Regions from separate parts of the Sorangium sp. So ce204 genome, predicted to be linked through region 4. Evidence: riboswitches for the same ligand, from Rfam matches in the RefSeq annotation. Region 4 holds a riboswitch; each other region holds the start of a gene.
The links. Region 4 has a riboswitch for cobalamin ahead of WMF22_RS01380 (energy-coupling factor ABC transporter permease). Riboswitches for the same ligand answer to the same signal wherever they lie in the genome.
Positions count from the first base shown of each region.

Region 1: it holds a riboswitch for cobalamin, as region 4 does, so the genes downstream of both, WMF22_RS21465 (TonB-dependent receptor) here and WMF22_RS01380 (energy-coupling factor ABC transporter permease) in region 4, are expected to answer to the same signal.
Region 2: it holds a riboswitch for cobalamin, as region 4 does, so the genes downstream of both, WMF22_RS05150 (TonB-dependent receptor) here and WMF22_RS01380 (energy-coupling factor ABC transporter permease) in region 4, are expected to answer to the same signal.
Region 3: it holds a riboswitch for cobalamin, as region 4 does, so the genes downstream of both, WMF22_RS21450 (ribonucleoside-diphosphate reductase subunit alpha) here and WMF22_RS01380 (energy-coupling factor ABC transporter permease) in region 4, are expected to answer to the same signal.

Region 1 covers NZ_CP150317.1:5,772,225-5,779,779, reverse strand. Annotated here, with positions in the region: gene WMF22_RS21490 (2,3-dihydro-2,3-dihydroxybenzoate dehydrogenase) at 1-298, opposite strand, end outside; gene WMF22_RS21485 (siderophore-interacting protein) at 311-1,156, opposite strand; gene WMF22_RS21480 (isochorismatase family protein) at 1,203-2,189, opposite strand; gene WMF22_RS21475 ((2,3-dihydroxybenzoyl)adenylate synthase) at 2,285-3,955, opposite strand; gene dhbC (isochorismate synthase DhbC) at 3,952-5,226, opposite strand; cobalamin riboswitch at 5,469-5,695, shown strand; gene WMF22_RS21465 (TonB-dependent receptor) at 5,903-7,555, shown strand, end outside.
Region 2 covers NZ_CP150317.1:1,403,702-1,411,256, reverse strand. Annotated here, with positions in the region: gene WMF22_RS05160 (hybrid sensor histidine kinase/response regulator) at 1-80, opposite strand, end outside; gene WMF22_RS05155 (hypothetical protein) at 521-1,015, shown strand; gene WMF22_RS05150 (TonB-dependent receptor) at 1,029-3,251, opposite strand; cobalamin riboswitch at 3,490-3,697, opposite strand; gene typA (translational GTPase TypA) at 3,837-5,723, shown strand; gene WMF22_RS05140 (hypothetical protein) at 5,846-6,340, shown strand; gene WMF22_RS05135 (LysR family transcriptional regulator) at 6,328-7,266, opposite strand; gene WMF22_RS05130 (haloacid dehalogenase type II) at 7,483-7,555, shown strand, end outside.
Region 3 covers NZ_CP150317.1:5,762,232-5,769,786, forward strand. Annotated here, with positions in the region: gene WMF22_RS21435 (helix-turn-helix domain-containing protein) at 1-2,629, opposite strand, end outside; gene WMF22_RS21440 (prolyl hydroxylase family protein) at 2,753-3,328, shown strand; gene WMF22_RS21445 (NAD-dependent protein deacetylase) at 3,363-4,229, opposite strand; cobalamin riboswitch at 4,422-4,628, shown strand; gene WMF22_RS21450 (ribonucleoside-diphosphate reductase subunit alpha) at 4,881-7,343, shown strand; gene WMF22_RS21455 (ribonucleotide-diphosphate reductase subunit beta) at 7,403-7,555, shown strand, end outside.
Region 4 covers NZ_CP150317.1:351,918-359,472, reverse strand. Annotated here, with positions in the region: gene WMF22_RS01395 (3-hydroxyacyl-CoA dehydrogenase family protein) at 1-621, shown strand, start outside; gene WMF22_RS01390 (enoyl-CoA hydratase/isomerase family protein) at 1,186-2,007, shown strand; gene WMF22_RS01385 (hypothetical protein) at 2,697-2,891, opposite strand; cobalamin riboswitch at 2,957-3,164, shown strand; gene WMF22_RS01380 (energy-coupling factor ABC transporter permease) at 3,263-3,976, shown strand; gene WMF22_RS01375 (hypothetical protein) at 3,973-4,323, shown strand; gene WMF22_RS01370 (CbiQ family ECF transporter T component) at 4,313-5,062, shown strand; gene WMF22_RS01365 (energy-coupling factor ABC transporter ATP-binding protein) at 5,059-5,880, shown strand; gene WMF22_RS01360 (CbiX/SirB N-terminal domain-containing protein) at 5,856-7,043, shown strand; gene WMF22_RS01355 (TetR family transcriptional regulator) at 7,191-7,555, shown strand, end outside.

The sequences.
Region 1 (7,555 bases), 5.4 Mb from region 4:
AGAGGGCGCCGCCCACGCGCAACACGCCGGCCACGCTGACGAGCATCTCGAGGGGGCCGAGCTCGCGCTCGATCCGCTCCACCGCGCCCTCGACCGCCTCGCCGTCGGCCACGTCCACCGCGAACGCCGCGGCGCGATGGCCGCTCGCCTGGAGATCGGCGACGACGGCGCCCAGGCGCTCCCGGTTCGCGTCCACCGCCGCCACCGCGGCGCCCCGCGCGGCGAGCCTCCGGGCGACGGCCTCGCCGATCCCCTGGGCCGCGCCCGTGACGAGCGCCGCCCTGTGCTTGAACTCCATCGATCGCTCCTGTCAGGCCCTGTCGAGCCCATCCATGATCCGGTGCCGCTCCGCGTGGTACGCCTCCTCGGACTGGCTCGCCTTCCAGTAGGGGATCGCGTACAGCGCCTCGCGCCCGAGCCCGCGCTCGTCGAGCAGGTGATCGCGGATCGCCACGACGGACGACGACTCACCCGCAACCCAGGCGAAGACGCGGCCCTCCGGCCATTCGAGGGAGCGGACGGCCGCCTCGAGCCGGGGGCCCGGGGCGTGCTCGCCCTGCAGGTAGATCCAGGTCAGCGCGACGTGCGGCGGGCGATCGATCTCCTGCACGTCCGCCGCGTCGGGGACCGCGACGATGGCGTGGCCGCGCGCCGTCTCCGGCAGGGCCTCGAGCAGCGCGCCGATGGCCGGCAGCGCGGAGAGGTCGCCGGCCAGGAGGTACCAGTCCGCGGGACCGAGCATCGGATCGGGGCCGCCCGGCCCGGCGATGCCGATGCGGTCGCCCGGCCTCGCGTGGTGGGCCCACCGCGACGCGGGGCCGTCGTCCCCGTGCAGGACGAAGTCCACGTCCAGCTCGCCGGCCTGCGCGTCGTACCTGCGCACCGAGTAGGTGCGCGTGATCGGCCGCCGCGGCATCGGAGGCCAGACGGGGCCGTCCGGGCCCAGCGTCGGCAGCTCCGGCGCCGCCTGGTCGCCGCGCGGGAAGAAGACCTTGATGTGCGCGCCGCCCGAGCGCGCGGGGAACCCCGCGATCGCCGCGCCGCCCAGCGTGATCCGCCGCATGCGGGGGGAGATCGCGGTCGTGCGCAGCACCTCGAGGAGGCGCGGCGGGGTGCGCGCCACCGTCCTGGGTGGGGATGTCGCGACCTGATTCATGCTGACCTGTGCCATGGGGAAGCCGTCGTCTGGCAAGCTCGGCCGGTCAGCGGGCGGCTTCCTGGAGGGGCGCCTCCGCGCGGTGCCGGGGCGCTGGTCTCGCCTCGCGCGGCAGCCGGGTCGACAGGAGCTCCCACCAGTGCCCGAGCGTCGGCAGCTCGGCGAGATCCACGAACGCGACGTCGATCCCCGCGGCGCGCCACTGCTCGACGAGCGTCATGAGCCGTATCGAGTCGAGCCCCAGATCGAGGATGCTGTCGCGATCGGAGATCGCCGAGGGGAGCTGGTCGAGGACCTCGGCGACGTCGCCGCGCAGGCCCTCGACCCACGGCGCCCGGTCCTGCGTCGCGCTGAGCGGCGCCGCCGCGTCGCGCTGCGGGGCGCTCGTCCGCTCGCGGGGGGCGAGCGCGGCCAGGACGTCGCTCGTCGGCAGCGCGACGCCGCACCGCTGCGCCACGTAGGCGATGGCCATGTCGTGCTGCTGCCGGGAAAAATCGGCGGTCGCGTCGGTCACGAGGAACGGCTGGACGTCGTTCATGAACGCCTCGCACGCGGTCAGCAGGCACCCGATGTGCGCGTACACGCCGCACACGATCAGCTGATCGCGGCCCCACCGGCGCAGGAGATCCAGGAGCTCCGTCCGCTGGAAGGCGCTGTAGCGCCACTTGGTGAGCACGGTGTCGGCGCTTCCCGGCGCGAGCTCGCGCACGATCTCGTGTTTGTCGGGCTGCTGCGTCAGCCCGGGCCCCCAGAGATCCGTCAGCAGACCGCGCTGGGCCCTCGTCTGCTCGGCGGGCTGCTTCGTGTAGACGACCGGGATCCCGCTCGCCGCGCACCGCTCCCGGAGCAGGCGGACACTCTCGATCAGCTCGACCATCGGAGACGCGCTCGCGTCGTAGAAGCCGAGGAAATACTCCTGCATATCGTGGATCAAGAGGACGGAGCGCCCCGGATCCGGCCGCCATGACGCCCGGCTCTCCGGGAGCTCCTCGGCTCGTGGCATGCGATAGGTCTGGATGCGGGGGATGGCCATGGTCGTTCCTCTCTTCTCTCTCTCGTGATCGCAGCGCTCCTGTCGATGGAACGGGCCGCGGGCGTCGCTGCGCCGCCTGGGCCCGCGCTGTCCTCTCAGGCGCGCGCGCCCTGCGCGAGCCTGTCGGCGATCCAGCGGCGGAGCGCCTTCTTGTCCACCTTGCCGACGCTCGTCGTCGGGAGGGCGTCGAGCCACTCGATGCGATCGGGCACCTTGAACTGGGCGACGCCGCGCTCGCGCAGGAAGGCGCTTATCTCCCTCGCCGGCGGCGGCTGCCCGCGGGCCACGAGGAACGCGCACGAGCGCTCGCCGAGGTGGACGTCCGGCATGGCGACGAGCGCCGCGTCGCGCACCGCCGGGTGGGCGAGGACGTGGTTCTCGACCTCCTCGGCCGCGATCTTCTCGCCGCCGCGGTTGATCTGATCCTTGGCGCGGCCCTCCACGACGAGGTAGCCCTCCGGGGTCCGCCGCACGAGATCACCCGTGCGGTAGAAGCCGTCGCGCGTGAACGCCTTCTCGTTGTGCGCGTCGGCCCTGTAATAGCCGCGGATCGTGTAGGGCCCTCGCGTGAGCAGGTGACCGACCTGCCCGGGCTCGACGTCGCGGTCGTCGTCGTCCACGACGCGGACCTCGTCGTGGGGCGAGATGGGCCGGCCCTGCGTCTCGAGCGCGATCGCGTCGGGGTCGTCGAGGCGGGTGTAGTTGACGAGCCCCTCCGCCATCCCGAACACCTGCTGCACCTTGCAGCCCAGGGTCGGCCCCACGCGGCGCGCGACCTCCGCGGGGAGCCTGGCGCCGCCCACCTGGAGCACCCTCAAGCTCGACAGGTCGTGCCGCGCCGCCCGGGCCGCTTCCAGCCAGACCGAGGCCAGCGGCGGCACGAGCGCCGTCAGCGTGACCCGCTCCCGCTCGATCCACGGGAACGCCTCGTCCGGGCTGGGGCGGCGGCAGAGCACGACGCGGCCGCCGGCGTGGAGAACGCCCAGGCTCCCGGGTGAGCTGAGCGTGAAGTTGTGCGCGACGGGGAGGGCGGCGAGGTAGACGCTGCCCTCGTCGAGCCCGCAGATCTCCGCGCTGGCCCGCACGCTGTAGAGGTAGTCGTCGTGCGTCCGCGGGATGAGCTTCGGTACGCCCGTGCTCCCGCCGGACAGCTGGAAGAAGGCGACGTCCCCCGCGGCGGGCTCCGGGAGCGCGACGGGCTCCCGGTCCAGGCCGGAGAGCGCCGTGTGCTCGCCCGGATCGCCGGCCACGAGCACGTGCCGCAAGGTCCTGACGTCGCGCCGGAGCTGGCTCGCCAGCGCGCGGTAATCGAACCCGCCGTCCCGGTCGGCGATGACGTACGCGACCGCCTCGGTGTGCTCGCAGAAATACGCGATCTCGGCGCGCCGGTGCGCGGGCAGGGCCAGCACGGGGAGCGCCCCGAGCCGGAACAGCGCGAAGCACACCTCGAAGAACTCCGCGATGTTCGGGAGCTGGACGACGACGCGATCCCCCGGCCGGAGCCCGAGGTGCAAGAGGCCCGCGGCGAGGCGATCGGCGCGCTGATCGAGCTCCCCGTAGCTCAGCCGGCGATCGCCGCTGACGAGCGCGATCCGATCCGGGTGCCGCGCGGCCCGCTCGCGCAGCAGGCGCCCGAAGGTCTCGCCGCGCCAGTAGCCGGCGCGCCGGTAGAGATCGGCCACCGCGGCCGGCCACGGAGTCCAGCCGTCGAGCGCCTGTGGTCGCGCCTGCGCGGGCGCCGGCCGGCTCTCCTCCGGAGCGCTCATGCCTTCTCCGGCGCCTGGTCGAGGCCGAGCGCGTTCAGCATCGTCCCGAGCTTGGCGGTGGTCTCGGCGAGCTCGTGCTCGCCGTTCGAACCGATGACGATCCCGGCCCCGGCATAGAGGCGGAGCGCCCGGCCCGCGACGTCGGCGCAGCGGATGACGACCGCCCACTCGCCGTCGCCGCTGGCGTCGGACCAGCCCACGAGCCCCGTGAAGAACCCGCGATCGAACCGCTCGATCGCCCCGATGGCCTCGCGGGCGCGGTCCGTCGGGTATCCGCACACCGCGGGGGTCGGGTGCAGCGCGGTGGCCAGCTTCATCGAGGAGATCGAGAGATCGCGCAGCTCCCCGGTGAGCCGGCTCGACAGGTGCCACAGCGTCGGGGTCTGCGTGAGCGAGGGCTCGTCGGGGACGCTCAGGCGCCGGCAGAACGGCCGGAGCGCGGCGGCGACGGCGTCGACGACGATCGCGTGCTCGTGCCGGTCCTTCTCGGACGCGAGCAGGGCGATCGCGCGCCGGCGGTCCTCGTCGGGGTCGGGGCTGCGGACCGCGGAGCCGGCGAGCGGATTGGCGATCACCCGGAGCCCGGAGCGCGACAGGAGCAGCTCCGGGCTCGCGCCGAGGAGCGTCCGCGCGCGCGACGTCGCGACGCCGCGCTCCGCGCTGGAGAGCCCCGCCATGGGATCCGAGAGGTTGGCGGCGAAGGTGTAGCCGTTCCGGTTCTGCTGCGAGAGGCGCTGGAGGACGAGGCGGAGATCGACCGGCTCCCGCAGGACCATCTCCAGCATCCTGGAGAGGACCACCTTGCTCAGCGCCTCGGACCGCATCAGGCCCACCGCCGTCTCGACGCCGCGCACGTAGTCGCGGGGCTCCGGGACCTGGCGCAGCTCCTGGACGGTGATCGGCAGGTGCGCCCGCGGCGATTCCGACGTGGGGTTGAGCGGGCCCGCGCTCTGGATCGCCCGCGGCACGATGAGGTGCGCCGGCGACGTGCTGTTGAACGGCACCGCGCCGACCACCATGGGGAGGTTCTGGCCGGCGCCGGCGCCGGCCCTCGACGCCGACGCGAGCACCCTCGTGACGCGGTCCGCGAGGCGGTCGCCCTGATCCGCGCCGTTCGGCTCGAGGATCATGTCGTGTACGCCCTGCGCGAGGAGGGTGCGTGTCGGCGACGCGAAGAAGAACGCCGACTCGGGGGTGTATTGCTTCAACAGCTGCCCTGCGTTCACCGCGGGCAGCGCGACAGCGGCCGGTATCGAGATGGAACTCGTCACATTCAGCTCCGATGGGCGTCGAGAGCCACGTGGGCTCAGGTCATCGGGCGCTGGACGTCAGGTCTCTGGCCGCTCGTTCCTGATAACTGATAAAGAAAATCAGTTTCAAGTGACTCATGGCACGCGCGTGCACGACTGTCAAGGGACTCCCGGTTCTGTCTCGGGTGTGCGTCGCCGGTGGGCTTGTGGACGGGGCGCTCCGGGTCTTCGCTTCTGCGTTGACATCCTGCGTGACGGGTGCGACGAGTCGCCCCGCCATCGGTGCTCGTCCGGCCATCACCGGGCGAGCTGAAAAGGGAACCCGGTGAGAATCCGGGACTGCCCCCGCAGCGGTGAACGGGAACGACCATCACCAAGAAGCACTGGGCACGCACCAGAGCAGCCTGGGAAGCGGTGATGTGTAGGAGAGCGACCGGCGACGGCCGCAGCGCCCGTGAGTCCGAAGACCTGCCGAAGGTGCGCGCGCCGGTGCGCCGGCGCGCGCTGACCTGAGCCTTCGAGGGGAAGGCGCCCAGGCCCTAGACCACCTCGCTCGCGCGCGGTGTCGCGGCCCGTCACGCAGCCCCCTCGCTTCGGCTCTCGGCTCACCCGGAGCAGCGCTGGGTCGACGCGGGCAGGCGGCGCGTGAATGGTTGATTCCTCGGATCGTCGGTCGCGGCGGCGCCGGAGCGCTGGCGTGGCGTGCTGGCTCTCGCTCGCCGCCTGCAGCGCCGTGGCGGCCCTGCCGGCCGCCCGCGCCGACGATGCGCGCAGGCCGGAGGCCGAGCAGGAGGGCGGTCGCGCTGCCGCTCCGCCGGGGCCGGACCCGCTGGAGGTGCGCGTCGAGGGGGATCACCTGCGCGCGCCCGCGCCGCCCAAGGACAGGTCCGTCGCGGGGTCGGTGCTGGGCCGCGAGCGCCTCACCGGCGCGGGGCTCGGGGCGGCGGACGTGCTCCGCACGCAGCCGGGCGTGCTCATCATCGAGACGGGCGGCTTCGGCGGGCCGGCGACAGCGGCCCTCCGGGGAGCGACCGCCACGCAGACGCCGGTGTACCTCGCCGGCGTCCGCCTGAACGACGACGTCGTGGGGACGGCGGATCTCTCCCTCGTGCCCCTCTGGCTCATCGAGCGCATCGAGATCTACCGCGGCCACGCGCCCATCGAGGCCGACCGCCTCGGCCCCGGCGGCGCGATCTTCTTCGAGCCGCGGCGGCCTTCCCGGACGACGGCCGGCGCGGGCGCCATGGCGGGCTCGCTCGGCGCGCGGCGCGGGTGGGCGTTCGCCGGCGCCAGCGCGGGCCCGGTGAGCGCGCTCGTCGGGGTGAGCGCCGAGGCCGCGGAGAACCGCTACGCGTTCGTGGACGATCGCGGGACGCTCTTTGACGAGAGCGACGACACCCTGGAGCGCCGGCAGAACGCCGACGTGCGCACGATCGACGCCTGGGCGCTCGCGCGCGTCGAGCTCGGGGGCGGCGCGATCGTCGACGTGATCGCGAACGGCACCGATCGCGAGCAGGGCGTGCCGAGGCTCGCGCTCCTGCCGTCCCGCGAGGCGCGGGGGGAGTCGCGGCGCGCGCTGGCGTCGGTCGCGGCGCGGGTGCCGTTCGGCGGAGAGGCGCAGCACACGCTCGAGGCGCGCACCTCGTTCATCGAGGCGCGGTCGGAGGTCCACGACCCCCTCTTCGAGCTCGCGCTGCAGACGCCGGAGCTCCGGCTCGCCGGCCGCCGCCTGGAGCAGACGCTCGGGGCGACGCTCTCCTTCGCCGACCGGCTCCGGGTGCGGCCTGTGCTCTCGGTCGCGCGCGAGGGCATCTCGCGCGCGCCGGACGACGTGCCGGTCGCGCGGGCGCGGCGCTCGTTCGCGCGCGGCGCCGTCAGCGCGGAGGCGCGCCTCGGCGAGGGGCTCGCGCTGCACGCCCTCGCGAGCGGGGAGTGCCACGCCACCGGCGCGGACCGCGAGCGCCCTTGCGACGTGCTCGTCCCGACCGGGCGGGTCGGCGTGGAAGTGGGGAGCGACCGGCTCCGGCTCCTCGCGACCGTGGGCCGCTACGTCCGCGTCCCGACGCTCGGCGAGGTGTACGGCGTCTCCGGCGTCGTCCACGGCAACGCGGCGCTCGAGCCGGAGTCGGGCGCCACGATCGAGGCCGGGATCCGGGCGCAGACGGGGCGCGGCGCCGTGCTGCGCGGCGCCTTCCTCGACGTGTTCGCGTTCGGGAGCGTGGTCTCCGGGCTCGTCGCTTACGAGAAGTCCGGCCAGGGCTACGTGAGCCCGTACAACGTCGGCCGCGCCCGCGTCGTGGGCGCGGAGCTCCTGGCCGGGGTCGAGGTGACCCGGTTCCTCCGCGCCGAG
Region 2 (7,555 bases), 1.1 Mb from region 4:
AGCATGAAGATGGCGTAGTCCTTCACCCCTTCGACCAGCAGGCGGAATTGCAGATCGGCGCCGAGCTCCGTCGGATCCATGCGGCACAGCCTACAGCATGGGTGCACGTTTGCCACGCGGCGAGGCTCTCCGTTCCCGTCCTGCTCTCCGCATCTGCGAGCCGTCATCGTGGCGGCCGGCAGCGGCGAGTGACGAGCACAGCAATGGCCCCATGAGCCGGCGTCGAGAGCGCCCGCTGGCGGCCGCGCGGGGCCACCGCTGGCCGCTCGAAGGGTTCGAGAGTGCCAGGGCGGACTCATCGATTGTGGCGCCATCGAACGTGTCCGGCGCGAGCCACCCAGCCTCGAGGGCACCGGGGTTGTCTTGCCCATCAGCTCCGAGGGCGCGCGCCGCCGATCCGTTGCCGACGCCCGGTGGCTCACGCTCGATTTGGTGTGCGTGTCGCGGGCGAAGAAACGCCGGTGTACCCTGAGGCCCCCGCGAGCATCTCCGCTGCGACCGCTCCAGAACGAGCACCATCATGCATCCCGACCCCTGGCACGTGGTCACCAGACAACCGGACTACGTCCTGGCTTCCTGGCACCGGATCTTCTGTGTCATCTGGCGCCGCGAGACGACCGAGGACGGCGCGCGCCACCTGAGGGACGCGTGCGCGGAGTTCGCCAAGAAGCACCCGCGCGGCATAGGGCTGCTCACCCTCATCGAGAGCGGGGCGTCGTTGCCGCCGGCGCCCGCGCGCAGGGCGATCGCGAGCTTCCTTGCGGAGGCGAGCGCGTCCATCAGGTGCTCAGCGGTTGTCTTCGAGGGCTCGGGGTTCCAGGCGGCGATGGTTCGCAGCGTCGTGACAGGGCTCACGCTCCTTGCCCGTCAGCGTTATCCGCACAGGGTATGTGACCTCCGGAAAGCCTGGCAGATGTTCGCGGCGCTCCTGCCCGCGGCGACGGGCGCCGCCGTGAGCGAAGCCGCGTTCCGTGCGTCGCTCGACGCGCTACGCGAGGACCTCCGCCGGACATGAGCCGGCGCGGCGCCTACTCCCAGTACAGCGTCGCCCGCCCGATCGCCGTGAACGGCCACCCTGGCGAGTAGTGGATCCCGGTGACCGGGGCCGGCTCGTACGGCAGCCGCGACGCGCTCGCGAACTGGACCTCGCGCCACGTCGTGTCGAACAGGTTCTGGATGTCCGCGGCCACCTCGACGTTCTTCCACCGCAGCCCGGCGTTGGCGTCGACGACCGTGAACCCCTCGGCGGTGAGCGACTCGTCCTCGGTCGCGGGCCGCGCGCCGATCGCCTTGACCCGCAGCGCCGCGAACGGCGTGAACGCGCCGAACGTCGGGCGGACGCCGACGCCCGCGGTCAGCGTCCGGGTCGGCGCGAGGGCGACCGCGCTCGCGTTGCCGGCGTTCTCGCGGAAGCGCGCGCGGGTGAAGGTCGCGTCCACGTCCGCGAAGAGCCAGCTCCCGAGCCGGTAGCGCCCGCCGATCTCGATCCCGTAGCGCCGCGTCTGCCCCGACGCCTCGGTCGCTCCCGCGTCGCCGCTCCAGACCAGCTCCGAGTCCAGGTCGAGCAGGAACGCGGCCCCGCTCAGCGACAGCCCGCGCAGGGGCGCGACCCGCACGCCGACCTCGTAGCCCGTCGCGGGCGTGATCAGCGTCGCCGCCCCCTCGCCCAGCACCGCGCCCTGCGCGTCGTTCGAGTGGAAGCCCCGCCCGAAGTGGGCGAACAGATCAACCCCCTCGGCGGGCGACACGATCGCCGTGAGCTTCGGGAGCAGCTGCATCTGTCCCCGGGCGCCGCTCGACCTGTTCCCCGCCGCCTCGAGGTCCTCGCCCGGATCGTCCACGTTGACGTCGATCCACTGCGCGCGCGCCCCGAGCACGACGCGGAGCCAGCGCCGGAGCCGGGCGTCCTGCTCGACGTAAACGCCGATCTGGCTCTCGTCGACGTGGGTCCTGCTCTTCTCCTCGATCCGATCGCGCGCCTCGTCGTGGTGGAGGGACTTGTCGATCGCGTCCGCGCGGATCTGCGCGCCGAGCGAGGTCGTGAACCTCGCCCCGCCGATCTCGTATTGCCGGCGGAACCGGAGATCGGCGCCCCCGACGGCGCGGTCGTCGTTCTGCTCGATCTGGTCGCCGTGGACGGGGTCCTCGCTGAAGAACGTGAAGTTCGAGTACAGCGTGAAGCGGTAGCGGACGAGGTAGGCGAGCGCGCTCAGATCGGCGTCCCGCCACGCCATCGAGGTCGCGACGGACGCCATGTGCCGCTCGGTCGCCCCGCCCTCGGTCGGATCCACGGCGCCGAAATGGTCGATGCACGGCTGTCCGAACGCCGACGGCGGCGGGTTCAACCCGCCCTGCTCACCCTCGCCGCACACGGCGCGCGCGGGGATCTGGCCGGAGCCGTGCCAGGTCGATCCATACGACATCCAGGTCATCTGGACCTTGCCTGTGTTGCCCAGATCGTGCGTGGCCCGCAGGTACACGTTGAAGCGCTCGAGCCGCTCCGGGCTCAGAAACGGCCCGTCGTTCCGGTAGATCTCCGCCGCGGCCACCGCGCGCCACGCGTCGCCGAGATCCGGCGAGGCGATGACGAGGCCGCGCTGGATACCGTACTGCCCCAGGCTGACCTGCGCGTGGCTCTCCTCGAGCTTCTCGGCGAAGCGCAGGTTGACGGCGCCCGCCGTACCGAAGTCGCCGATGCTCGCGTAATAAGGCCCCTTGTACCCGTCGAGCCCTGTCACGAGCTCCGGGATCATGAAGTAGAGATCGGTGAAGCCGTGCCCGTGGCCGTGGCTGACCATGTTGACGGGCACGCCGTCGACGAAGAAGGCGACGTCGGTCCCGTGGTCCGCGTCGAATCCGCGGAGGAAGTACTGGTTCGCCTTGCCGCCGCCCGCGTGCTGCACGGCGAAGAGCCCGGGGACCGCCTCGAGGAGGTCGCCCGGCCGGAGCCTCGGCCTGAGCTCGAGCTCCCGGTGTCCGACGGAGACGCGCGACGCGGCCTCGCTGCCCGGCTTCTCCGCCTGGATCGTGACCTCGATCGCGGCGTCGCCCGCGGGCGCGCCCTCGCCGGCGGGCGCTGCAGCGGCGGCCTCCGGCGGGGCAGCGGCGGCCTCCGGCGGGGCAGCGGGCGACTCGGGGGCGAGGCCCTCGGCGCGCGCGGGCCGCGCGGCGGCCAGCACCATGGATAACGCGGCGAGCAGATGAAATGGATGGCGGTGCCCGTGGCTCGTAGTGACCGTCTCGCGCAGCATTCGTGTCCTCCTTCGCCGCAATCGCGCGGAGCGGCGTCGGGCCGCTCGCGTCGAGCTCCGCGAGGACGAAATGGCTGGCCATCGCACGGTGCGCTGGACCGACCTCTCGCCCCCGCGGGCGACCGGAAGGCGACGCGGGGGGCGGTTCGGTATCCGGGACGTGGCAGAGGCAGAGCTGCACCGGCTCGGACCTCACCGCCTCCCTCGAGGCTCCCAGGTCGAACCGGCGCCGGATGTCTCCCGCCGCCGGGCGCTGGCAGGTCTTCGGGCTCGCGAGCGCTCCGGTCTGACCGGCTCCCTACTGTCCACCGCTTCCCAGCCCTCGTCGGGCCAGTGCATGGGGTGGAGGTCGTTCTCGCTTACCGCTGCGGGGCAGCCCCGGAGTTTCACCGGGTTCCCTCTTCGGCCCAGGCGAACGCCCGGGCACCAGCGCGGCGCGCACCCTATGGCCGCGCGCCTCCGGCTGTCAATCGCTACCGCTCCCCTCGCCCGCTCGGCGCGCGCCGCTCCCGCGCCTCGCGCTCCTCATCCGAGCGCCTCGACGCGCGGCCCCCGTGCAGGCCGAACGTTCGGGCTCTAGCGAGGATGGGCTCGCTCCTCCGTGGGTCGCGTGCTACACGGCCGCCGCCGTATATGCCCCGTAACGATCTCCGCAATATCGCCATCGTCGCCCACGTCGACCACGGGAAGACGACCCTCGTCGATCACATGCTGCGCCAGTCGGGCGCCTTCCGAGAGAACGAGGTCGTGGCCGAGCGGGTCATGGACTCGAACGACCTCGAGCGGGAGCGCGGCATCACCATCCTCGCGAAGAACACGAGCATCCGGTACCGCGGGGTCAAGATCAACATCGTCGACACGCCCGGCCACTCCGACTTCGGCGGCGAGGTCGAGCGCACGCTCATGATGGCCGACGGGGCGCTCCTCCTCGTCGACGCCGCCGAGGGCCCGCTGCCGCAGACGCGCTTCGTGCTCTCGAAGTGCCTCCAGCGCGGCTTCCCTGTCATCGTGGTCATCAACAAGATCGACCGGAGCGACGCGCGCGCCCACGAGGTGCTCTCCGAGGTGTTCGACCTCTTCTGCGACCTCGAGGCGAGCGACGCGCAGATGGACTTCTCGACGCTCTACGCGATCGCGAAGTTCGGCCAGGCGAAGCGCGAGCTCGAGCACGAGGCGAAGGACCTCGAGCCGCTCTTCGAGACCATCCTCGAGCGGGTCCCCGGCCCCTCCGGCGACCCCGACGGCCCGCTCCAGGTCATCGTTTGCAACACGACCCACGACGAGTACGTGGGCCGGCTCGCGGTCGGCCGCGTGGTCCGCGGCACCGCCCGGTCCGGCGCCGACGTCGCGCTCCTCGCCGAGGGCGGCCAGTCGCGCGGCTACGTGAAGATGCTCTACGCCTACGAGGGGCTGAAGCGCGTCGCGGTCGAGAGCGCCGTCGCGGGCGAGGTGATCGCGATCGCCGGGATCGACGCGGTCACGATCGGCGACACGATCACGGATCCGGCGCACCCCGAGGCGCTGCCGCGCATCGTGGTCGAGGAGCCGACGATCAAGATGAAGATCGGCGTCAACACGTCGACCTTCGCCGGCAAGTGCAAGCAGTCGAAGTTCCTGACGAGCCGTCACCTGAAGGAGCGGCTCGAGCGCGAGGCGATGAAGAACCTCGCGATCCGGGTGGAGCCGACGGAGGTGCCCGACACGTTCGTGGTGCTCGGCCGCGGCGAGCTCCAGCTGGCGATCCTCGTGGAGACGATGCGGCGCGAGGGGTACGAGATGCAGCTCTCGAACCCCGAGGTGGTGACGCGCGAGATCGACGGCGAGGTGATGGAGCCGCTCGAGCTCGTGGTCGTGGACGTGCCGGACACCTACGTCGGCATCGTGACCGAGCGCCTCAGCTCCCGGCGCGGCCGGATGGTGAAGATGACGAACCCCGGCTTCGGCCGCGCCCGCCTCGAGTTCCGGGTGCCGTCGCGCGGGCTCATCGGCTTCCGCGGCGAGTTCCTGACGGCGACGCGCGGGACGGGCCTGCTCAACACGATGTTCGACGGCTGGGCGCCCTGGGGCGGCCCGATGATGCGCCGCCCGACCGGCGCCATCGTCGCCGATCGCGTCGGCGTGGCGACCCCGTACGCGCTGCACCACCTGCAGCCGCGCGGCATGTTCTTCATCGTCCCCGGCGTCGAGGTCTACGAGGGGATGATCATCGGCGAGCACAACCGGCCGAACGACACCGACGTCAACGTCATCAAGGAGAAGAAGCTGTCGAACGTGCGCAACCACGGCAAGGACGAGAACGTCCTCCTGGCCAGCCCGCGGCTGCTCACGATCGAGACGGCGATGGAGTGGATCGACGGCGACGAGCTCGTCGAGGTCACGCCCGACGCGGTGCGCGTCCGCAAGAAGGTGCTCGCGTGCAACCGCCGGGAGCGCCGCGAGGACGCGATCGAGCAATCGCAGGCGGTGGAGTGAGCGGCGGGGGCGCGCGGAACGTGCGACGCGCGCCGCTGCCGTGCCTGCCGCGCTGGCCATCGGGGCGCGCGGAACGTGCGACGCGCGCCGCTGCCGTGCCTGCCGCGTTATAAGATGCCCTGATGAGAACGACGCTGATCTTCGCTTTCCTGGCTTCGCTGATCGCGCTCTCGGGGGCGGGTGCTTGCGGCGGGGCCGTCGTCGTCGACGGGCTCCCCGGGAGCTCCGACGGCGCCGGGGGCGCCGGCGCAGCCGGGGGCTCGCAGTCGGCGAGCTCCGGCGGGGCCTCTGTCGAGGAGCAGAGGGCCTCGTGCGATTTCTTCTGCACGCTCTTCGACGGCGTCACGTGCCCGGAGCTCCGGTGTGCCGAGCGCTGCGCCGACCTGCTCTCCGTGCAGCGCCCGTGCAACGCGCTGACCGCCCCTTTCTTCGATTGCATGGGCGAGACCATCGCCTCCGTGAACCATATCCCCTGCGAGTACCTCGCGCCGTCGATCGCGTCGCTCTTCGATTGCGTGAGCGGGCGCGATCCGGAGTGCAGGACCGATTTCCTGCCCCAGACGTGCGACGCGCCGTTCGAGGAGCTCAGGGCGTGCCAGCGCGATCAGGGCCGGTAGCGGGGGCGCTCGCCGCCTGACGCGCGCGGCCGCGCGCCGGGGTCGAGGGCGCTCCGGAGCGGCCCGAGGGCGTCGGCGACGAACGCGACGAGCGCCTTCACGCGCGGCACCCCGCGCGTGTCGCGGTGCACCCCGAGCCACAGCTTGCGCCCTGGCGGCGGCGAGGGCGGCGAGAGCAGGCAAAGGCCGGCTGTCGCGTCGCCCAGGTAGCGGGGCAGGCAGACGAGCCCGACGCCGGCGGCCCCCATCGTCGCCTGGGGCTCGCGGCCGTTGGTGCGCGCGGCGACGCGGGCCTTCGCGGCGACGGCGCGCACCCACGACAGGTCGGCGATCGCCGGAGGCTCGTCGTTCATGGTGACGAGGGCGTGGCCCTCGCACTGCCGGCCCCAGTCCGGCGGGCCGTGCTCGGCGAGGTAGGTCTCCGATGCATAGAGCCCGAACCCGATCCGCGCGACCTCGCGCTGGAAGACCTCGTGGTGCTCGAACGCGGCGGGGCGAAGGGCGATGTCCGCTTCTCGACGCGGCAGGCTCAGCCACCGCGCGTCCGCGATGAGATCGACGGAGATGGCGGGGTGGCGCGCGAGGAACGGGACGAGCAGCGGCCCGAGGACGCGCGTGGCGAGCCACTCGGACGCGGTGATACGGAGGTGGCCTCTCAGGCCTGCGTCGCGTCCGGCGGCGGCGCGCTCGGCGGCGAGCGCGTCCTGCTCCATGCGCTCGGCGTGGCCGAGCACGCTCTCGCCCGCGGCCGAGAGCGCGAACCCCGACGGCGAGCGCTGGAAGAGCCTCGCCCCGAGGCGCCGCTCGAACGCCGCGACGCGCCGCCCCACGGTCGGCTGGGTGACCTTCAGGACGCGCGCGGCGGCGGAGAGGTTGCCGTGCCGCGCGACGGCGAGGAAGTAGCGCAGATCGTCCCAGTCGAGCATGGCTCCGGGGCGCGGGGCGCTGCTGCCGGAGAGCGCTCCGCGCCATGCAAAGGTGCATGGCGAGTCTACGTCGATGGCGGATCCCCGGGCAACGGCGGACCGCGCATGCTCTCCCGCGTGCGTTCCCGCACCCGCGACCCCGCGCACCCAGGCACTCGCGCGCTCGCGCGCTCGCAGGTCGCGTGGTTCACGTCGGAAGATCGGATGGAGGCTGGCATGTTGACGAATCGTCGTGAGTTTCTCCACCGCGTGACCGGCACGGCCGCGGCGGGCTTCCTGGGCTCTGCCC
Region 3 (7,555 bases), 5.4 Mb from region 4:
GCGCGAGCGCGCACCGCGCGGCGACGACCGCGAGCCGGGCGCGGAACGGGCCGAACCCGCACGCCTCGGCGACATGCAGCCCCTCCAGCGCCTGCCGCGCGCCGTCGTCGAGCCGGCCAGCGGCGAGCGCGATCCGCGCCGCGAGCTCGTGGCACCGCAGCGCGACCTCCACCTCGCCCGTCGCGGCAGCCCAGCGGCGCGCCTCGACGAGGTGCGCCTCGGCCGGCGCGACGTCGCCGCCGCCGCCGTCGCCGCCGTCGCCGCCGTCCAGCAGCGCGAGGCCGAGCAGCGTGTGGCCGTGCGCGACGTGCCCCTCCCAGCCCCTCCGCCTGCACTCGGCGATGTTCCGCTCCGTGGCCTCGCGCGCCTCGTCGCGGCGCCCGAGCGCGAGCGCGTGCTCCGCCTCCCAGAGCGCGCGGCGCGCCACCGGCGCGTCGCCCAGCGCCCGCAGGCGCGCGAAGCGCTCGCCCGCCGCGTCGACCTCGCCGAGGTCGTGCAGCACCGCGGCGAGCAGCGCCAGCGCGCGCACGGCGTGGACCTGGTCCACGTGGGCCGCGGCGCGACGGGCGCCCCCCGCGGCGCCGCCGGCGATCTCCGCCGACCGCTCGAGCAGGCGGCGCGCGCCGGTCAGATCGCCCCGGAGCCGCTCCGTGTACGCCAGCGTGCGCAGGCCGGTCGCGATCGGGGCCGGGTCGGCGAGCGCCCCGGCGATCTCGTTGTGCGCCTCGTAGCAGGCGCAGGCGAACGCGAGATCCCCGAGCGCGCCCGCGTAGAGCCCCGCGTCGTACGCGAGCGAGGCGCGCACCCGCGCGGGCAGCGAGGCGGGCATGCCGCGGGGGTCGTCGCCGCCGGCGAACGCGCGCAGGATGCGGGCGCCGCGGGCCATGTCGCCGAGCTTGAGCCCGAGGTGCGCGAAGCCGCCGAGGGCGAGCGCGTAGATCTCGTACGCCTCGCCCGCGCGCCCGGCGCCGAGCAGCTCGGTGAGGATGGCCTCGTACGCGTCGACCGCCTCGCGTTCCCGCGGCGCCCGGCGCGGCGCCTCGTCGAGGCGCGGCGGCGGCGCGGCGCTCCCCGCGGCGTGGACGCGCTCCGGCGACACGCCGAGCAGCGACTTGAAGTGCTGCCGCACGAAGGGGTGCGTCGAGTAGCAGCGCTCGCCCGGGCGCGCCGCGAACACGAGCCCCAGCCGCTCGAGCCGGGCGAGCCCGCGCGCGAGCTCCGCGGCGCCCCACCCGGCCATGGCGCCCGCGATCTCGCCGCCGGCCCGGACCAGCTGGAGCAGCGCCTCCTCGCCCGCGCCGCCGGGGAACACCGAGAGGCGCGCGAGAAGATCCCGCTCGCCCGGCGGCAGCGCGCGCGCGTAGGCCGACAGCACCGAGCTCAGGCGGCGGGCGAGGACGTCGTCCTGCTCGGCCCCGGCGAGGTGCGCCGCCTGCGCCGCGGAGAGCCGCCCCGCGTCGCCGCCGAGGAACGCGCCCACGTAGGAGCCGACGACGGCGACCGAGAGCGCGTGGCCGCCCGTCGCCTCGAACAGCGCGCCGAGGGCGCCGTCGTCGCCGCGGATGCCCCAGCGGCGCAGGAGCGACGCGGCGTCGCCCTCGCAGAGCGGCTCGGGCCGGATCGTCGCGAGCCCGCCCTCGGCCCAGGCGGACAGATCCGCGAGCTCGAAGCGCGACGTGACGAGCGCCCGCGCGCCGCCGAGCCCGGACGCGATCGCGCAGAGCAGCCGCCGGAGGAGCGCGTCGTGGAGCTCGCCGTGCGCGCGCCCTGCGCCCCCCTCGGCCTGCACGGTCTCGAGCCCGTCGAGCACGAGCAGGTGCGGCGGCCCCCGCCCCAGCGCCTCCTTCAGCCGCGCGAGCTGCTCTCCGGGCGCCTCGGGCCGCGGCGCCGCCAGGCCCGAGGCGCCCGCGCCCGGCGCGAAGTAGGCGGCCGCCTGGTCGAGGAACGCCTCGGTCCTGGGGTCGTCGTAGAAGCTCCAGACGAGCACCCCGCCGGGCCGCGGTGCGTCGCCGAGCCCCTGGAGGAAGCGCTCGGCGATCGCCGTCTTGCCCGCCCCGCCGACGCCGAGGAGCGCGATCACCCGGGGGCGCGGCGGCGAGCCGCCGGCCCACGCGGCGAGCCGATCGAGGATCTCGGCGCGCCCGACGAAGTGCCGCGCTCGCTGGAGCGTGTGCGCGTGCAGCGGGCGCCACGCCGGGGCGGCTCCCCGCGACGGCGCGGGCGCGCCGGCCGGCGCCTTCTCCCCTGCCTTCTCGTGGAGCGCCTCCCCCGCCCCGGCGGGCGCCTCCGCGGCCTGGCTCGCCGCACCCGCTTCCTTTGCGGCGGGATCCGCCGCCGGCGCGGCCTCGGCCTCGGCCTCGACGACGAGCAGCTCCGCCTCGGCGAGGCCGAGCTCGGCGCCGAGCCGCTCGAGGATGCGCCGCCGGGACGGGCTCCGGACCGAGAAGCCGAGCCGCGGATCGTTGACGGCGCCCGACTCGTAGCGGCGGTAGGTCCGCACGTCGACGCCGATCGACGCGGCGACCTGCTCCTGCGTCAGGTCGAGATCGAGCCGCGCCCGCTGGAGGAGCGTGTGGTTGAAGCGGACCGCGGGCTCCGCGCCGCGGCCCGCCCTGGAGACCCGTGCCATCGGTGCGAGCGCTCGATCATCGGCGATGGGGCGCTCTCCTGTCCACCGCGCTGCCCGGTCCTGCCCGGTCCTGCCCGGATCCCGCCCTTCCGGATCCGGTCCGCCCGAACCCACGCTCCACGCATGAGCACCCTGCACGCCGAACGGACCGCCCAGTGCACCGACTACACCGACGATCTCCGCATCTTCACGGTGACGAACGTCCTGTCGCCCGAGGAGTGCGAGGCCTTCATCGCGCTCGCCGAGGCGCGCGGCTTCGAGCAGGCGCCGATCGGAGGCACCGAGGTGATCAACCTCGAGGTGCGCAGGAACGGCCGCGTCATGATCGACGATCCGGACCTCGCCGCGAGCCTCTGGGAGCGGCTCGCGCCCTGGATGCCGCCGCGCTTCGGCCTCCACCGCGCCGTCGGGCTGAACGAGCGCTTCCGCTACTATCGCTACACCGAAGGCGAATATTTCAACTGGCACGGCGACGGGTCGTTCGTGCGATCCGACGGCGAGCGGAGCCTGTTCACCGCGATGATCTACCTGAACGACGACTTCGAGGGCGGCACGACCGATTTCTGGGGCGGCCGGAGCATCGCCCCGCAGCGCGGGATGGCGCTGCTGTTCGAGCACCGCCGGCTCCACCGCGGCGCCGCCGTGACACGGGGGAGCAAGTACGTCCTCCGCAGCGACGTGATGTACCGGCGCGGCTGATGCCAGCGCCGCGCGTGCGCCGGCGCTCGGCGCCTCAGCGCGGCGCCGCGGTCGCGCCGGCGCCGAGCGCCTCGGCGAGGCGCGGCAGCACCTCGCCGGCGCGGGCCTCGATCTTCAGCGCGCCGAGCTCCTCGCCGCGCGCGGCGCCGAGGTTGATCATGGCGATCGGGATGCCTCGCTGCGCGGCGCGCAGCACGAAGCGGTAGCCCGAGAAGACCGCCAGCGACGAGCCGACGACGAGGAGCGCGTCCGCCGCGTCCACCAGCGCGAACGCCGCGTCGACGATCGGCCGGGCCACGTTCTCGCCGAAGAGGACGACGCGCGGCTTGAGCGGCCCATCGCAGCGGAGGCACGGCGGCGCACGGAAGCCCGCCACGCGCTCGGCGGGCAGGTCGGCGTCGCCGTCGGGGGCGAGGTCGGCCGTGAGGCGCAACCAGCCGGGGTTCTGGGCGAGGAGCCGCTCCTGGAGGGCGGCGCGCCGCTCCATCGCGCCGCACGCGAGGCAGGCGACCTCGGAGAGCGTCCCGTGCAGCTCGATGACGCGACGGCTGCCCGCGGCCTGGTGGAGGCCGTCGACGTTCTGCGTGATGAGGCCCTCGAGCTGCCCCGCGTGCTCGAGCCGCGCGAGGGCGCGGTGGGCGGGGTTCGGCTCGGCCCTGGAGAACCGCTCCCAGCCGATCACGGCGCGCGCCCAGTAGCGCTGCCGGATCTCGGCCGAGCGGCAGAACTCCCGCCCCTGGATCGGGTTCCGCGCGCGGCGCCGCGTCTCGGGCCCTCGATAGTCGGGGATGCCGGACTCGGTGCTGCACCCCGCGCCCGTCAGCGCCACGATCCGCCTGCCGCGCAGGAGCGCGACGAGGTCGTCGAGCGGATCGGCCGGACGCGCTTCGCTGAGCGACATATGCCCGGGTTGTGGCCCGCCACGGCGCGCGCCGCCAGGCCAGCGTGCGTCGACCGCCCGACCATGCAACCGAGGCAACCGAGCGTGCAATGAACACGCAGCCGCGCATGCAATCGAGCGTGCAATCGAGCGTGCAACCGAGCAACGGAGCTCCCCCCACAACATCTCGCTTGACCGGCTCACTGCACCACCATATGTAGTGCCCATGTTGGTGCCTCGGGCTTCGGCCCGGGCTCAAAAGGGAACCCGGTGTGAATCCGGGGCTGCCCCGCAGCGGTAAGCGAGAACGATCTCCACGACGCGCACTGGCCCTCGGGCTGGGAAGCGGTGGACCGTAGGAACCCGGCGAGAGCCGGAGCGCTCGTGAGCCCGAAGACCTGCCAACATCCTGCGCTGGGGAGACATCCGGCGCCGGTTTGACCTGGAAGCCTCGCGGGAGGCGGGTAGGTCCGAGCTGGCGCAGACTCTCGCGCTTGTCCCGGTTCCGACCCCCTCCCGCGCTGTCTTCCTTTCGCCCGCGGGGGCGAGCGGTCGGTCCGAGGGCTCCTCCAAAGAGCCTGGCGCACCCGTGCGCATCGGCTGGCCTCTTCGCTCTCGCGGCATCGACGCGAGCGGTCCGGGACCGCTCGGAACGAGCACGAGGAGGATGCCATGCTGAACGAACCGTTGGTGAAGAGCAACGGCGCGGCGCCGTTGCGCGCGCTCCACGCCCCCCACGCACTCCACGCACCTCATGCGCCCGCCATGACGAGCGCCGGCGCGGAGGAGACGCCCCCGCACACGACGATGCGGGTGAAGAAGAGGAACGGGTCGAGCGAGCCCGTGGACGTCAACAAGATCGTACGGGCTGTGAGCCGCTCGTGCGCGGCCCTGTCCGACGTGGACGCGCTCCGCGTCGCGACAAAGACCATCAGCGGCCTCTACGACGGCGCGACGACGCGCGAGCTCGATCAGCTCTCCATCCAGACGGCGGCGTCGCTCATCGCCGATGAGCCCCAGTACGCGAAGCTCGCGGCGCGCCTGCTCGCCACGTACATCGACAAGGAGGTCCGCAATCAGGAGATCCACGCCTTCTCGCAGTCCGTCGCCGTGGGGCGGCGGCTGGGCCTCATCAACGATCGGCTCCACGGCTTCGTGGCGCAGAACGCCCGCAAGCTGAACGACGCCATCGAGCCGAGGCGGGATCACGAGCTCGAGTACTTCGGCCTGCGGACCCTCTACGACCGCTACCTGCTGAAGCACCCCGAGACGCGCCTCGTCCTCGAGACGCCGCAGCAGTTCTTCCTGCGCATCGCGTGCGCGCTGTCCGAGACGGCGGCGCAGGCCGTCGAGCTCTACCGGCTCTTCTCGTCGCTCGATTACCTGCCGAGCTCACCGACGATGTTCAACTCCGGGACGAGCCACGAGCAGCTCTCGAGCTGCTTTCTGCTCGACTCGCCGGACGATCACCTCGAGACCATCTACCAGCGCTACACCGACGTCGCGATGCTCTCGAAGTTCTCGGGCGGCATCGGGCTCGCCTACCACCGCGTGCGCTCGCGCGGCTCGCTCATCGAGAGCACCAACGGGCACTCCAGCGGGATCGTGCCGTGGCTCAAGACGCTCGACGCGTCCGTCGCGGCCGTGAACCAGGGCGGCAAGCGCAAGGGCGCGTGCTGCGTCTACCTTGAGCCGTGGCACGCCGACGTCGAGGAGTTCCTCTCGCTGCGCGACAACACGGGCGACGAGGCCGCGCGCACGCACAACCTGAACCTCGCGAGCTGGGTCCCGGACCTCTTCATGAAGCGGGTCGAGGCCGACGGCGAATGGAGCCTGTTCGACCCGAAGGACGCGCGCGATCTCCCCGATCTCTACGGTGAGGCGTTCGAGCGTCGCTACGTCGAGGCCGAGCGGGCGGGCCTCGCCAAGAAGACGATGAAGGCCCGCGAGCTCTACGCGCGGATGATGCGCACGCTCGCGCAGACAGGCAACGGCTGGATGACGTTCAAGGACAAGTCGAACCGCGCCTGCAACCAGACGGCGCTGCCGGGCCGGATCGTCCACCTCTCGAACCTCTGCACCGAGATCCTGGAGGTGACCTCGAACGAGGAGTCGGCCGTCTGCAACCTGGGCTCGATCAACCTCGCGCGCCACACGGCCACGCTGGCGGACGGCGCGGTCGCGTTCGACTTCGAGAAGCTCGCGCGCACGGTGCGGACCGCGGTCCGCCAGCTCGACCGCGTCATCGACCTCAACTACTACCCCATCCCCTCGACGAGGCGATCGAACCTCCGCTGGCGGCCCGTCGGGCTCGGGCTCATGGGCCTGCAGGACGTGTTCTTCCAGATGCGCCTGCCCTTCGACGCCCCGGCCGCGCGGGAGCTCTCCAGGCGGATCTCGGAGGAGGTGTATTACAACGCGCTCTCGACGTCCGCGGACCTCGCGGCGGAGAAGGGGCGGCACCCGGCGTTCGACGAGACGCGCGCCGCGCGCGGAGAGCTCCAGTTCGACGCGTGGAACGTCGTCCCGGAGGACGCGGCGCGCTGGGAGGCGCTCCGCGCGCGCATCCGCGCCGAGGGGCTCAGGAACTCGCTGCTCGTCGCCATCGCGCCGACGGCCACCATCGCGTCGATCGCGGGCTGCTACGAGTGCATCGAGCCGCAGGTGTCCAACCTCTTCAAGCGCGAGACGCTCTCGGGGGACTTCCTGCAGATGAACCGCTACCTGGTCGCGGAGCTCAAGCGGCTCGGCGCCTGGAACGACGCGGTGCGCGCCCGGCTCAAGCTCGCGGAGGGCTCGGTCCAGGGCATGGACGAGCTGCCCGAGCAGCTCCGCGCCGTGTTCCGGACGGCGTGGGAGATCCCGATGCGCTCGCTCATCGACATGGCCGCGGATCGCGGGGCGTTCATCGATCAGAGCCAGTCGCTGAACCTCTTCATCGAGAACCCCACCATCGGCCAGCTCTCGAGCATGTACTTCCACGCATGGAAGAAGGGGCTCAAGACGACGTACTACCTGCGATCGCGCCCCGCGACGCGCATCACCAAGGCCACGGTGGAGGCGGCGCCGGCGAAGGCGGCCGCGGACGTGGCGTGCGCGCTCGAGAACCCCGAGGCCTGCGAGGCCTGCCAGTGAGCCGCGTCAGCCGCCCCGCGCGCCTCCTCGATCCGGGCCAGTGCCTCACGCTGCGCCCGATGGCCTATCCGGCCTTCTTCGAGATGTACCGCTCCGCCATCAAGAACACGTGGACCGTGGAGGAGGTCGACTTCTCCACGGACGTGGGCGACCTGCGGAAGATGACCGACGCGGAGCGGCACCTCGTGCAGCGCCTCGTCGCGTTCTTCGCC
Region 4 (7,555 bases):
GAGGCGGTGACCGAGAGCTTCGACGTGAAGAGCGGGATCTTCAAGCTCGCCGACGCGGCGCTGCCGAAGGGGGCGATCCTGGCGTCGAACACGTCGTCGATCTCGATCACGCGGCTGGCGGCGGTGACCGGGCGGCCTGAGCTGGTCATCGGGATGCACTTCATGAACCCGGTGCCGCTGATGAAGCTCGTCGAGCTCGTCCGTGGGGTCCAGACGTCGGACGCGACGTACGAGGCCGTCCGGGCGCTCTCGGTTGGGCTCGGCAAGACGGTGATCACCTCGAAGGACCAGCCCGGGTTCATCGTGAACCGGATGCTGATCCCCTTCCTCAACGAGGCGTGCTTCGCGCTCCAGGAGGGGCTGTCCACGCCGGAGGACATCGACGCGGGGGCGCGGCTCGGGCTGAACCACCCGATGGGGCCGCTCGAGCTCGCGGACCTGATCGGGCTCGACACGGTGCTGTCGATCGCGGAGGTGCTGCACCGGGAGTTCGGGGACTCGAAGTACCGGGCGGCCACGTTGCTCAGGAACCTGGTGGCTGCGGGGTGGTACGGGAAGAAGAGCGGGCGGGGGTTCTACGTGTACGACGAGAAGGGGCAGAAGAGCGGGCGGGCGGTGTAGAGGAGGCTTCTACGGAGCCAGGGAGGGAGGGGGCGCCGCGCGGGGGGCCGGCGGGGGCCCCTCCCACGAACTCGCGCCTTTTGGGGGGCAATGGCCGGCTGAACGGCGGGAGCGGTCCGGGAGGGCGTCGCACGGAGCGGGCCGGCGCTCGGATTCGTGGGGCCCTACCCCGCCGGCCCCCCGCGCGGCACCCCCTCCCTCCCTGGCTCTCTCCAGGGGGGAGGATGACGGGGGAGCGACGGCGGGATACGCGCGAGGCGAACACGGGTGTGCGGGTCGGAGGACGGGCGGTCTGCCCGACTCACTGCGATCGCACGCGGGCTCGTGGCAGGGCCGTCATGTCGCGCGCATCCGCAGTCAAGCGGTGAGTTCGGATCATCGAGCGACGGGCCGTGTCCCGGAACAGGCGCGTGACATGCTCTGGAAATCGCTCGGTTGGAAATCGCTCGCTCGTCGGCTCGGCAACGGCCTCGACACGGCGGGATCGGACGGACACGGAATGACGCCCTCCCTGGCCCGCGGCAGGCGCTTCCCCCCGGCCCGGGGCGCTGCTAACCACGATCCATGACCGCTCAAGAACAGCAGCCGGGGGCCCGCGGGACGCTCCAGTTCGTCGCCGTCGAGCGCGAGGGTCACGTCGCCACCGTGACCATCCAGCGGCCCGACAAACTCAACGCGCTGAACCCCGCCGTGCTCGGCGAGCTCACCGCGGCCTTCCGCGACCTCCTCGCGCCCGCCGACGGCAACGAGGTCCGCGCGGCGGTGCTGACCGGCGCCGGCAAGGCGTTCGTCGCCGGCGCCGACATCGCCGAGATGGCGGCCATGAACAGCATCGCCGCGAAGCGGTTCGCCGACGCAGGCCACCGGCTCGCAGAGCTCATCGAGACTGCCCCCTTCCCCGTGATCGCCGCCGTCAACGGCTTCGCGCTGGGCGGCGGCTGCGAGCTCGCCCTCGCATGCGACTTCATCTACGCCGCCGAAGGCGCCAAGCTCGGCCAGCCCGAGGTGAACCTGGGCGTCATCCCAGGGTTCGGCGGGACCCAGCGGCTGCTGCGACGGGTCGGGCCAGGACGCGCGCGCGAGCTCGTCTATTCAGGAGACATGATCACCGCCCAGCAGGCGCTCTCGATCGGGCTCGTCAACGCCGTCTTCCCAGCAGCCGATCTGCTCGCGCGCGCCCGCGAGACCGCCCTCAAGATCGCCTCGCGCGGACCGCTCGCCGTCGCCGCCGCCAAGCGCGTCCTCCTGCGCGGCGAGAGCCTCGACCTCGCCGCCGCCAACGAGCTGGAAGCCCAGGCATTCGCCGCGCTCTTCGGCAGCGAAGATCAACAGCTCGGAATGAAAGCGTTCCTGGCGAAATCGCAGGCAACGTTCACGGGCAAGTAAAGGCTCGCGAGGCGCGAGGCGCGTACCACGCGCTCGACGGCAAAAAAATACCGCGCATCACGCTGGAGGGGGGGCCCAGAATGACCGCGGCAGGGAAACCGCGCCGGAGTCTTGAACGTCCGCCACGGTGCAGAAGAAAGACCGCATGCGCTCCGGGCTGGGGGGTCCGCGCCGGCGCGCATGCGGTAGTCAGATTGTGGCATCCGCAAGCGCGTTGTCGATAACAAAGTGCAACGCGTGCACGCCGAGCGAGCAGAACGCTCCACGCGCGAAGGCGGCCAGGCGGGCGCGCGACCCACACACACCCGATCTGCGGGAATTCACGTTCGAGCCGGGCATACCCATCCACCAGAGACAGCGCCCAGCGCTGCGTTCGTCTCGCATTCCGAGGCGAGCGAACACGAAATCCCTGCTCTCTTCAATAAGAGAGGCCACGAGGCAGCAGGCCGTGCACCGGACACCTGCTCCCGAGTAAAGAGCCAGGACGAACAAAGCACACTGCGGAAGGAACGCGCCGGCGCCGATATTCAAGCGCACGAGAGCCCCTCGTACAGACCCAGACCGAGACGGGGGCTGCGCCCGCGCGGCGACAAAGTAAACAGGTTTTATCTAAGGGGGACATAATTCAAGACGTGTCGATCGACGACCCTTCGCGTGATGCGTCTGGGTCAATTTCTCGGCCTCGGCCATCACACATGACAGGGCCTCGATCGCTCGTCGGCGCGCATGCCCGCTCGATCGGGGGCGCCGACGGGCGCGCGGCGCCCCTCGGCAGCGATGGCCTCGTGCGCCTCGGCAGCGCCCCCGAGGGCGGGCGCCCCCGAGGGCGGGGTGCCCACCAGCGCAGGCGTCACCGCCGCGCCGACGCCGCGCCCGCCGAGCACCTCGTCCGCGATCGGGGCGCGACGTCCTTGACGCCGGGCACGAAACGGGATTACCGAGCACCGGCCTGACAATCCATTCCTCGGGTGCCCTCCGGGGCATAACAGGGAAGCCGGTGCAAAACCGGCGCGGTCCCGCCACCGTGAGTGGGGAGCTGCCTCCGAAGACCACTGGGCCCCATTGGAAGAGGCCTGGGAAGGTGGACGCAGCGCTGGGAGCTCGATCAGCTCCCTGAACCCATGAGCCGGGAGACCTACCCGAGCCTCCCACGAGGTGCAGCTTGCGCACGTCTTCGTGGCGTTCGGGTGCGGACTTCACCCGGAGCGCCAAAATCGGTCTTCACGGCCGCGCGTTGTCGATCGCCATCGTGTTCATGGGGACGCTCCTCGCGCCCCGCCCCGCGGCCGCGATGCACCTCGCGGAGGGCGTCCTGCCGCTCGGCTGGTGCGCCGTCTGGAACGCGCTCGCCCTGCCCTTCGTCGCGATCGCCCTCCACCTGCTCCGGCGCCGCACCCAGCAGGACGTCTTCTACAAGCCGTTCGTCGGCCTCGTCGCGGCCGCCGTCTTCGCGATCTCGTGCATGCCCGTGCCGGTGCCGACCGCCGGGACCTGCTCCCACCCGTGCGGCACGGGGCTCGCGGCGGTGCTCATCGGCCCCTGGATGACCGTGCTCGTCACCGTGGTGGCGCTCCTTATCCAGGCCCTCTTCCTCGCGCACGGCGGCCTCACCACGCTCGGCGCCGACGTCGCGTCGATGGGCATCGCGGGCGCCTTCACGGGATATTTCGCCTTCCACCTCGCGCGGCGCTGCGGCGCGAACCTCTGGGTCGCGGGGTTCCTGGCGGGCGTGACCTCGGACTGGGCAACCTACGCCACCACGGCGCTCGCGCTCGCGCTCGGGCTCTCGGGTGATGGGTCGGTGACGTCCATGTTCACGGGCGTCGCCCTCGCCTTCGTCCCCACCCAGCTCCCGCTCGGCCTGCTCGAGGGCGTCATGACCGCGGGGGCGCTCGCCTTCCTGCGCGCCCGGCGGCCCGACATCCTGGACCGGCTCCAAGTCGTCCGGCTCGCCCCGGGGGCGTCGTGACGCGGCGGCTCGGACAGCGCCCGGCCCCAGCGCCGCTCGGGCGGCGCGCGCGCGTCGCGTGCGAGCGCGCGCTCCAGCTCGCCGCCTCCCTCTGGCTCGCCGCCTGCGGCAACGCGTCCTGGGACGGCGTCGACGAGGCCGTTGTGCGCCGCGTCGCGGAGGACGCAGGACGCCACGACACGGGGCCGCTGTTCGCGGGCCTCGAGGGCGACCTCCTGCTGTTCGCGTTCCTCTGGGCCGGGCTCCTCGCCGGCTTCGCCCTCGGCTATTTCTCGCGCGTGCTCTTCGTCGAGCGCGCGGGCGCGCCCGCGGGCAAGGCCGGCGGCGAAGGCCTCCGTGCGGACTGACCCGCCCGCGCGGCTCCGCGACGTGGACGCCCGGCTCCGCCTCGGGGCCGCCGTGGCCGCGTGCTGCGTCGCCGCGGGCGCGCGCTCGCCCGTCACGCCGGCCGCGCTGCTCGTCCTCGCGTGCGCGGCCCTCCGCCTCCAGGGCACGCCGGCGCGCGCCGTCGTCCGCGCCGCCGCGCCCGCCGCGTGGATCGGAGCGGTCGCGGCGGCGCTCGCGCTCGCGCTCACGCCGGGGGCGCCGCTCCTCCCCGGCGCCACGTTCCCTGCCGACGCGATCACGGCCGAGGGGGCCCACCGCGCCGTGGCCATCGGCGCGCGCGTCCTCGCGGCGGCCGCGGTGCTCCGGTGGCTCGCCGGCGCCGCCGCGCCCGCCGAGATCGAGGCGGCGCTCGCCGGGCTCGGCGTCCCCGCGGCCCTCGTCGAGCTGCTCGCGCTGGCGCGGCGCTTCGCCGGCGTGCTCCAGCGCGCGGCCGACAGCGCGTGGAGCGCCGCCGCGCTCCGCGGCGGGTTCACCCGCCCCGGCGCCGCCGCGCGCTCGGCCGGCGCCGTCGCGGGCGTCGTGGCGCTCCGGACGCTGGAGCGCTCCGAGAGCGCCGCGCTCGCGATGCAGCTCCGCGGCTACCAGGGGAAGCTCCCCGTCGCCGACCGGAGGACGAGCGCGCCCGCCGCGAACGTCGCGTTCGCCGCCGCCGCCCTCGCGGCCCTCGGGCTCAGCGTCGCCGCGGGAGAGGCCGGATGATCGCGCTGCGCGCCCCCCGGCTCGGCTACCGGCGCGGCGAGCCCGTGCTGCGCGACGTGCGCCTCGACGTCGCCGAGGGCGAGTCCGTCGCGGTGCTCGGCGGCAACGGCGCCGGCAAAACAGCGCTGCTCAGGACGCTCGTCGGGCTCCTCCCCGCGCCCGGCGGCGGCGTCGAGATCGCGGGCCGCCGCGTGGGCTCGCCCTCGGACGCCGTCGCCGCGGGCGCCGCGCTCGTGCTCCAGGACCCGGACGACCAGCTGCTCGGCGCGACGCTCCTCGACGACGTCCTGTTCGGCCCGCGAAACCTCGGCCTGCCCGCGCCCGAGGCGCGCCGCCGCGCCGAGGCGGCGCTCGCCGCCGTGCAGATCGCCCACCTCGCCGATCGGGCCATCGAGGCGCTGAGCTTCGGCGAGCGCAAGCGCGCGTGCATCGCCGGGATGCTGGCGATGCAGCCGCGGGTGCTGCTGCTCGACGAGCCGACCGCGGGGCTCGACCCGGAAGGCGAGCTCGCCCTGTGCCAGACGCTGCGCGCGCTCTCCGAGCAGCAGGGAACCACGCTGGTCACCGCGACGCACGCGGTGGATCTCGTGCCGCTCTTCGCCTCGCGCGCGGTCTTGCTGGGCGACGGCGAGGTCCTCACGGATGGGCCGCCGCGGGAGGTGTTCGCGCGGGGGGAGCTCCTCGCGCGGGCGCGCGTGCGGCGGCCGTGGGTCGCCGAGCTCTGGACCCGGATGAGCCCCGCGCCGCCGCGGGGCGGCGCCGGCCTCCCGCTCACCCTGGAGGAGGCGCTCGCGTGCATGACGACGGTCTCCTGCTGATCGGCCACGGCAGCCGCGACGCCGCGTCGAACGCCGAGTTCGAGGCGATCGTGGCCGATTACGCCGCGGCGCGGCCCGGGATCGCCGTGCAGCACGGCTACATCGAGCTCGCGACGCCGCACCTCGCCGACGCGCTCGCGGCGCTCGCGGCGCGGGCGTCCCGCGTGGCGGTCGTGCCGCTCTTCCTGTTCGCGGCGGGGCACGTGAAGAACGACATCCCGCTCGCGCTCGAGCGGGCCCGGGCCGCGCACCCGGGCGTGCGGTTCTCGGCGGCGCGGCCGCTCGGCGTGCACCCGGCGCTCGCGCAGATCGCGTTCGAGCGCGCCGCGACAGCGCTGCCGGACGACCCGGCCGCGCGGGCCCGGTCGGCGCTCGTCGTCGTGGGGCGCGGGTCGAGCGACCCGGACGCGAACGGCGATTTCTGCAAGACGGCGCGCCTCATCGGCGAGGGCCGCGGGCTCCAGCTCGTCGAGCCGACCTTCATCGGCGTCACCCGGCCCTCGGTCGAGGAGACGCTCGAGCGGGTCGCGCGGCACCGGCCGGAGCGCGTCGTGGTGGTCCCCTACTTCCTCTTCGCCGGGCGGCTCATGACGAAGCTCGCCGAGCAGGTCGACCGCTTCTCGTCGACGTACCCGTGGATCCGGGCGTCGCTCGCGCCGCACCTCGGCCGGTCGAGCGCGCTCGAGGGCCTGATCGACGAGCGCGCGCGCCAGGCCTTTGCCGGCGAGGCGCCGCTCCCCTGCGACACGTGCATGTACCGCACCGCGCTGCCGGGGCTCGCCCGGGAGGTCGGCGGGCTCAAGGCGATGCTCTACAGCGTGCGCCACACGCTCACGCACACGCAGGCGTCGAACCACCCGCACGCCCACCGCTCGCTGCGCAAGCACGTGCTCGTCTGCGGCAACGCCGACTGCGTCGACCGCGGCAGCCTGGCGCTGCTCGAGTCGGTGCGCCGCCTCGTGAAGCAGGCCGGCCAGCAGCAGCAGATCCGCGTGACGAGGACGTCGTGCATGGGGCGCTGCGGCGAGGGGCCGACGGTCGCCGTCTACCCCGACGGGGTCTGGTACCGCGGCGTCCGCGAGGAGGACGCGAAGGACCTCGTCGAGGAGCACCTGCTCGGCGACCGGCTTGTGGCCCGGCTCGTCGACGACATCATGCAGTGAGGCGCGGCGCCGGGCGCCGCCCTCGAGCGTGAATCGCCGACGCGCGGAGCCTCCCCCGCAGCCCGCGCGCCACCTCGGCCGTCGTGGTCCCTGCCCACGCCCCGCGCCAGGACCGCCCGAGTTGACTTATATGTCCAGTTCAGTCATATGAGTTCTGTGCCCGTCCGCCGCCCCGACAGACCCCGCGACCCTGCGCGGCGCACCAGGATCCTCGACGCCGCCAAGCGCCACTTCGTCGAGCGCGGCTTCAAGGGAACCAACCTCGACGCCGTCGCCGCCGAGGCCGGCTGCGCAAAGGGCGCCCTCTACCTCGAGTTCGCCGACAAAGAGTCCCTCCTGCGCGAGGTGGTAGAGCAAGCGTTCGCCACGATCCGCGCGCGCTTCGCCGCCGAGGTGCTCGGCCTGGAATCCCCGCTCGATCGGCTCGTCGGGACCCTTCGCTTCGCTTACCGACAGCAGGCGGCCGAGCCGCTCTTCGGCAAGCTCCTCCGCGAGGATCCCGACCTCCGCGC